One region of the Arthrobacter sp. Y3224198 genome, then DNA from elsewhere that is predicted to be linked to it. Evidence: riboswitches for the same ligand, from Rfam matches in the RefSeq annotation. Region 1 holds a riboswitch; the other holds the start of a gene.
The links. Region 1 has a riboswitch for thiamine pyrophosphate ahead of AC5RUF_RS13985 (ECF transporter S component). Riboswitches for the same ligand answer to the same signal wherever they lie in the genome.
Positions count from the first base shown of each region.

Region 1 (3,203 bases):
CCGTCCCTTCCCGGGGCCGGAGCAGTCCGCCCAGTGTCAGGGCGAGCGTGGACTTGCCGGCACCATTGGGACCGGTAATGCCGACGGCGGTCCCGGCGTCCAGGTCCAGGTCCGCGCCGTGAACGACGGCGGGACCGCGGGCGGTGCGGGCGGCAGCCAGTCCGCGGGCCTGGAGCAGGCGCGGACCGGCGGCGGCAGGGGTCCACGGACCGCCCGGAATGTCGGGGCGGGTGCCCGGCAGCCACACACCGGCTTCGGCCAGTGCCCGGCGGCGCCCGGCATTTCCCAGCACCTCCGCCGGTGTGCCGTCGGCAAGGACTCCGCCACCGGCGGCGAGGACCACCACCCGGTCCACTATTCCGGCCCACACCTCCACCCGGTGTTCCACCACAACCATGGTGGCGCCGGTCCGGTCCAGGACCCGGCTCACCGCGTCACGGATCTCCGTGACGCCTTCCGGGTCCAGGTTGGCGGTGGGCTCGTCGAGCAGCAGGAGTCCCGGTTCCATGGCCATCACCGATGCCAGGGCCAGGCGCTGCTTTTGACCGCCCGAAAGCGCGGCCGTTGAGCGGTCCAGCGGCAGGTTGAGGCCCACGTCGGCCAGCGCCCGGCGCACCCGTGGCCAGATCTCGCCGGCCGGGACCGCGAGATTCTCCGCGCCGAAAGCCACCTCGTCGCCCACCCGGGAGAGAACGGTCTGGGCGTCGGGGTCCTGCAGGACCAGTCCGGTCCGCCCGCGCACCGAGCGGTCCGCCGGATGCAGGTTGTCCACCCTGAGGGTGCCGTGTTCTTCCCCGCCCGTATCCGGGCCAAGCACTCCGGCCAGGGCGTGCAGGAACGTGGATTTTCCCGCTCCGGACGCACCGAGGAGCAGGACGCGTTCACCGGGGGCCACCGCCAGGTCCAGTCCGGACACTGCCGGGCCGGACCTGCCGCCGTGCTGCCACCCCCAGCCCTGCGCTGTTACAGATGCGGGGCGGGAGTGGCTGTCGGGCAGGACCGGCGGGGCCGCGCCGGCACCAGGCGCCTGGTTCCTGACGCCCTTTTTGCGGAAAAGCATGGCTACGCCTTCCCGGTCCGCCCCGCCGCGAACGGTGCCAGGGCGCCGGTCCGGGCCAGTGCGCGCACTGCCAGCCAGGACAGTCCGCCGGCCAGCAGCGCGCCCGAGACGGCGGTGAGCAGAACATAAAGGAGCTTCCACTGCCCCGCCCACTCCACGTTGTAGAGAATGTTTTCGCTCAGCCCCAGGAACAGGCCGGACCCGAGTCCGGCCAGCAGAGCCACCGGGAGCGTGAAACGGCGGTACAGGAATACCAGGAACACCAGTTCGGCGCCCAGGCCCTGCAGGAAACCGGAGAGCAGCACGGAAAGTCCGAACTGGGTTCCCAGCACGCCGGAAACCGCCGCGGCCAGCATTTCGCAGTAAATCGCAGCGCCGGGCTTGCGGATGATCAACCCGCCCAGCACGCCGGCAATCAGCCAGCCGCCGGTGTACAGGCCGGCCAGCGGCGGAAACGCCGCGGTCAGCGCGCTGATCCCGGCATACCCCAGGGACCAGGCCCAGAAAATGATGCCGACGGCCACCGCCACAACGGAAGCGACAACTATGTCCACCACCCGCCACGTACGCACGGGGGCTGCCGGACGTGCTGCGGACGGCGCCGCAGCGGAATCGAACCTGTTCATGAAAATCCTCCTGAAAGCAGGAGGGGAGGGTCATAGCGCGCCGGCACAGGCCGGCACCGCGAAGTCCGGTGTTGGCCGGCCTCCGGGCTGGTATTTCCCTGAGCTCTCGACTCCCTTCGCCGGTACTAACCGGATCAGGTTCGAGGGTCTGCGGTGATCCGCACTCTCAGCGCCTTGCCCCCTGCTGCCCTAAGGCTGCCGTGGACGTGCGCTCCCCTGTCGTGTGTTTGCGGTTCCACTCTACACACGCCTTCGGCTTCTTCACAGGCACCCTGATCTGCGGCCGTACCGGGACCATGCGGCTGACAGCGGATACCGTAGGGTTAGGACAAACGCCCGAAGCTAGGAGTACTCATGAACCTGATCCTCAAACTGCTCGGAACCGGAGCGAGCATCCTGTCCGGCATCGTGGCCGCCAAGGTGCTGGATTTCGTCTGGACCAAGGCCACCGGCAACGAGCCGCCCAAGGACGCTGAAGGCAGCCTCGAAAACAGCCTGCGTTCGGCCGTCGCCTTCGCCGTGGTTTCCGGCGCCGTCAGCTCGGTGATCCGTGTCCTGACAAACCGTGGAACGCAGCGGGCCATCCAGCGGTACCAGAAGACCCCTGAGGTCGTCTAAGCGCCACAGTTTCCCAGCACCGCCCAGCCGGCGGTACACAGCACAGCGCCCGGCCCGGATTTCCGGGGCCGGGCGCTGTTGTTTAACCGCTGTGCCTATTCCTGCGGCTTGCGCTGGCGGGCGGCGAGCAGTTCGTCGTCGTCCAGCTCCCCGGTATAGGCAGCAGCTCCCGGATCGTCGTCCACCCGGGGATCGTCGTTGTCGTTTTCCATCTCCTCGGCCTCGGCATCCTGGAGCAGGCGCTGGGCCCGTTCCACGACGTCGTCCAGCTCGTCGATCACCAGCAGCTCCGGCCGCAGGTGCTTGGTCCGGTAGCCGGCCCGGCCCACCATGTGGGCAGAGACCGGTGCGGTCAGGAGCATAAAGAGCCATGCCACGGCCAGGATGGGCAGCAGTTTCCAGCTGCGGAAGGACACGGCCATGGCCAGCAGGAACAGCAGCAGGCCCAGTACCTGCGGCTTGGTCGCCGCGTGCATGCGGCTCAGGAGGTCCGGAAAGCGGATCAGGCCGATAGCTGCGGCCAGCGACATCAGGGCGCCGCCGATCATCAGCACTGCGGCTATGGCGTCGTATACGGTGTCTTCCATTGCCTTACCTCCTGTCCGTGACGAAGCGGGCCACGGTCACCGAGCCGAGGAACCCGATCAGTGAAATGGCCACCAGCAGGGCGAGGTAATCCAGGTTGCGGTAGACAATCATATCCGTCACCAGGGCGGCACCCACAATCGCGAGCAGGACATCCGTGGCAATGACCCGGTCCAGGATCGAGGGGCCGCGGGCAATCCGGTAAATGGCTCCGGCACCGGCCACGGCCAGCATCACGGATACGACCACTACAGCTACGCCCATCATGCGCCGCCTCCAATCTTCTGCTGCCGCGATTCGGCGCTCTCCGCCTG
Region 1 covers NZ_JBNHFG010000033.1:17,571-20,773, forward strand. Annotated here, with positions in the region: gene AC5RUF_RS13980 (ABC transporter ATP-binding protein) at 1-1,060, opposite strand, end outside; gene AC5RUF_RS13985 (ECF transporter S component) at 1,063-1,686, opposite strand; TPP riboswitch at 1,781-1,914, opposite strand; gene AC5RUF_RS13990 (DUF4235 domain-containing protein) at 2,041-2,304, shown strand; partial or broken gene mnhG (monovalent cation/H(+) antiporter subunit G) at 2,550-2,891, opposite strand; gene AC5RUF_RS14000 (MrpF/PhaF family protein) at 2,896-3,156, opposite strand; gene AC5RUF_RS14005 (Na+/H+ antiporter subunit E) at 3,153-3,203, opposite strand, start outside.

Region 2 (3,203 bases), on a different contig from region 1:
GTGCAGCGGCCCGATATCGGCTGGGCGGATCCCGCCGATCGCGACACAAGGGAGCGGGGATGCCTGGGCGAAGGACCGGAACCCTTCCAAACCCAGGGGTTCCGGATGGTCGGGTTTGGTGCTGGTAGGCCGGATGACCCCGGCGCCCAGATAGTCCACGGTTCCCGCGGGCAGGATCCGCACCGCCGCCAGATGCGCGTCCGTGTTCGCTGTAAGTCCGACGACGGCATCCGGGCCCACGAGCTGCCTCACCGCCTTAACGGGCAGGTCGCTTTGGCCTACATGCACCCCGTGGACCGCAGCTCCGGCGGCACGCGCGGCCAGATAAACATCCACGCGGTCATCCACCAGCAGCACCGCTTGATGGCCGACGGCCGCGGCCACGGCCAGCACCAGCGAGTGGAAGTCCGCAGCGGAAACATGCTTCTCCCGCAGCTGCACGGTGCGTATACCGCCCGCGACAGCGGCCCGTACGGTGTCGACCACGCCGCGGGTTCCGCACTGGAGGGTGTCGGTGACCAGGTAGATTCCGGTATTTCGGGCGGCGTCCCGGGGCCGGCCGGTAGCAGGGGCGGTAACGGTGCTCATGCGGAGGCCAGCCGTTCGGCGATTGCGGCAGCGTCCAGGTTCCACAGGGCGTCAAGGAATGCGGGGGCGAAGCTTCCCGGACCGGATACGGACGCTGCTGCCTGCTCCGCGGCCACGGTGTACGCGGCGGTGGCGGAGGCCACCGCCGCCAGCCTGGCGCCGTCGTCGGCTGACGAGCGCCCGGGTTCCGGAGCGGCCGCTTCTGAACCGCCAGCGGGAACCGGACGGTCCGCCACAGCCAGGAAAGCAGCGGTGACGGCGCCCAGGGCACAACCGCCGCCGGTGACCTTGGTGAGCAGGGGGCTGCCGTTGGACTGCCGAAGCGTCACGGTGCCGTTGGTAACCACATCCGTAGCGCCGGAGACGGCCACCACGCTGCCGTACTTGCCCGCGAGCAGGGCGGCTGCGGGGAGGGCCGCTTCAGGGTCGTCGGTTGCATCCACACCGCGACCGCCGCCGCCCAGGCCGGCGAGCGCTATGATCTCGGAAGCATTCGCCCGGATCGCGGTGGGGCGCATCTCCAGCAACTCGGCGGCCAGGGCGGTGCGGACCGGCAGGCTGCCAACCGCGACCGGGTCCAGCACCCAGGGGATCCCGGCGTCGTTGGCTGCTTCGGCTGCTTCGAGCATGGCGGCGCGTTGTTCCCCGTGCGGGGTCCCCAGATTGATCAACACGGCGGAGGCCATCCGGGCAAACGGGCCGGCCTCGCCGGGAATGTCGGTCATGGCCGGTGCTGCGCCCACTGCCAGGAGCACGTTGGCGGTGAAGTTCGTGACCACGGTGTTGGTCAGGCACTGCACAAGCGGCGGATCGGCACGCAGGCGCGCCAAATGGTCGGAAACGGTTAACGGTGTGAGGCGAATAGTCATTCGCGACATCCCTTCGCTAGTTCTAACTAGATCAGGTTCAACGGGTTTCATCTCAGCCGTGCGGCACCCCGTGTCACTGCAGATGACTCTACGAGCGGCGGAGCCCAAAGGCAAAGGGGCCGCCGGAGCCGGTTGGGCCGCGCCAGGCGTTGACTGGCCCGGTCCGCGTGCGCAGAGTTGAGCCATGCCCGGGATAGCCAAACCCCTGTGGGACCGCCTGGCCGAGACCGTCAGCTCCGGCTGGTGTCCCGGGCTGGTGGCGGGGGTTCGGATTAACGGCGAATCGGAAATTTTCGCCACCGGATTCCTGGATGCGGGCGGAACCGCACTCATGGACGAGGACACCCCGTTCCGGATCTCCTCGCTCAGCAAGCCCGTTGGCGGCGCCCTGGCGCTGTCCCTGCTGGCGGACGGCACGCTGGAACTGGAGGAAGACATTTCCCGTATGTTCCCCGCGCTGGGACACCTGCGGGTGCTCGCCACCCCCGATGCGCCGCTGTCCGTGTCAGTTCCCGCCCGCGGGCCGATCACCGTACGCCACCTGCTGACCTTCACTGCGGGATTCGGCATCGATTTCGGGTCCACGCCCTACGCCGCGGCCACCCGGGATTTGTTGTGGGGGCCGAACCCGCCGGACCTGACACCCGAGGAGTATCTGGCCCGCCTCGCTGCCCTGCCGCTGGCGCATCAGCCCGGTGACCTTTGGATGTACCACGCGTGTGCGGACCTGCTCTCGGCAGTGCTGGCCAAGGCCGGTGACGCGTCAGTGGCAGAGCTGCTGCAGGAGCGGATCAGTAAGCCGTTCGGGCTCACCGGCACCGGGTTTCCGACCGGGAAAGAAGTGTTCCCGGCCGTCTACGGGGAGGCCGACGGCGGGCTCCGGGAAATGGTCTCCTACCGGGATGCCATGGCGGTGCCGCCCAAGTTCGAGTCCCTGGCAGGCGGACTGGTGTCCACGGCGCCCGACTACCTGAGGTTCCTGGCGCAGCTGGCCGACGACGCCGTGCTGCCCGCCGAGCTGCGGCAGCAGATGACCGAAGACCAGCTCACCTCTCCGCAGCGGGTGGGAATGACGGAAATGTCCGGTCCGGACGAGTCCTGGGGTTTCATGACCGCGGTGCAGACCGGGCTGGGAGCGCCGTGGTCCGAACCGGGTATGTGGGGCTGGGCCGGCGGAACCGGGGTCAGTGCCGCCGTCTATCCGAACGGGGACATCGGCGTGGTGTTCACCCAGCGGTTTATGGGTGGGCCGCAGGACAGCTTTGACTACTTCTGGGAGCCGTTCGGTGCGCTGCGGGAGACTGTATACCGGTAGTGGCGGGCTGAGGGTCCGTTCCGGACCCACCGGACCACCAGTCACCAAGGGGCCAGTGCCGGTGTCGAGAGGGCCCCGGCCCGCCAGCCAGGCCATGAACCTCCGGCGGTCGCCGGCGGAGCCGAGCCGCTCCGGGACCGTGGCCAGTAGCACCGGCAGGTCCCAGGCGACATACTCCTCGGGCCAGTCCGCCGGCCCGTAGCCGAGACCCAGATCCGCGTGGTGCATCTCCACTTCGCGCAGCCGGTGCGCGGGGCATTCCATCACCCCGTAATGCTCCCCGCCGAGGAAGTGGCCGTTTGGGAAGCCGGCCTCGGCGTAACGGGCCAGAACGGCCTCGAGCGCTGTTTGGCTGGCCGCGAGATCACTGATGATCTCCGGTGCGGACCTGCCGGACCCGGCTTCGATCTCACCCTCGCGCTGCGCCGTGC
Region 2 covers NZ_JBNHFG010000012.1:69,710-72,912, forward strand. Annotated here, with positions in the region: gene thiE (thiamine phosphate synthase) at 1-588, opposite strand, end outside; gene thiM (hydroxyethylthiazole kinase) at 585-1,466, opposite strand; TPP riboswitch at 1,449-1,538, opposite strand; gene AC5RUF_RS09000 (serine hydrolase domain-containing protein) at 1,642-2,772, shown strand; partial or broken gene AC5RUF_RS09005 (maleylpyruvate isomerase family mycothiol-dependent enzyme) at 2,839-3,203, opposite strand, start outside.
Region 2: linked by a shared signal. The riboswitch ahead of thiM (hydroxyethylthiazole kinase) and the one ahead of AC5RUF_RS13985 (ECF transporter S component) in region 1 are both predicted to bind thiamine pyrophosphate.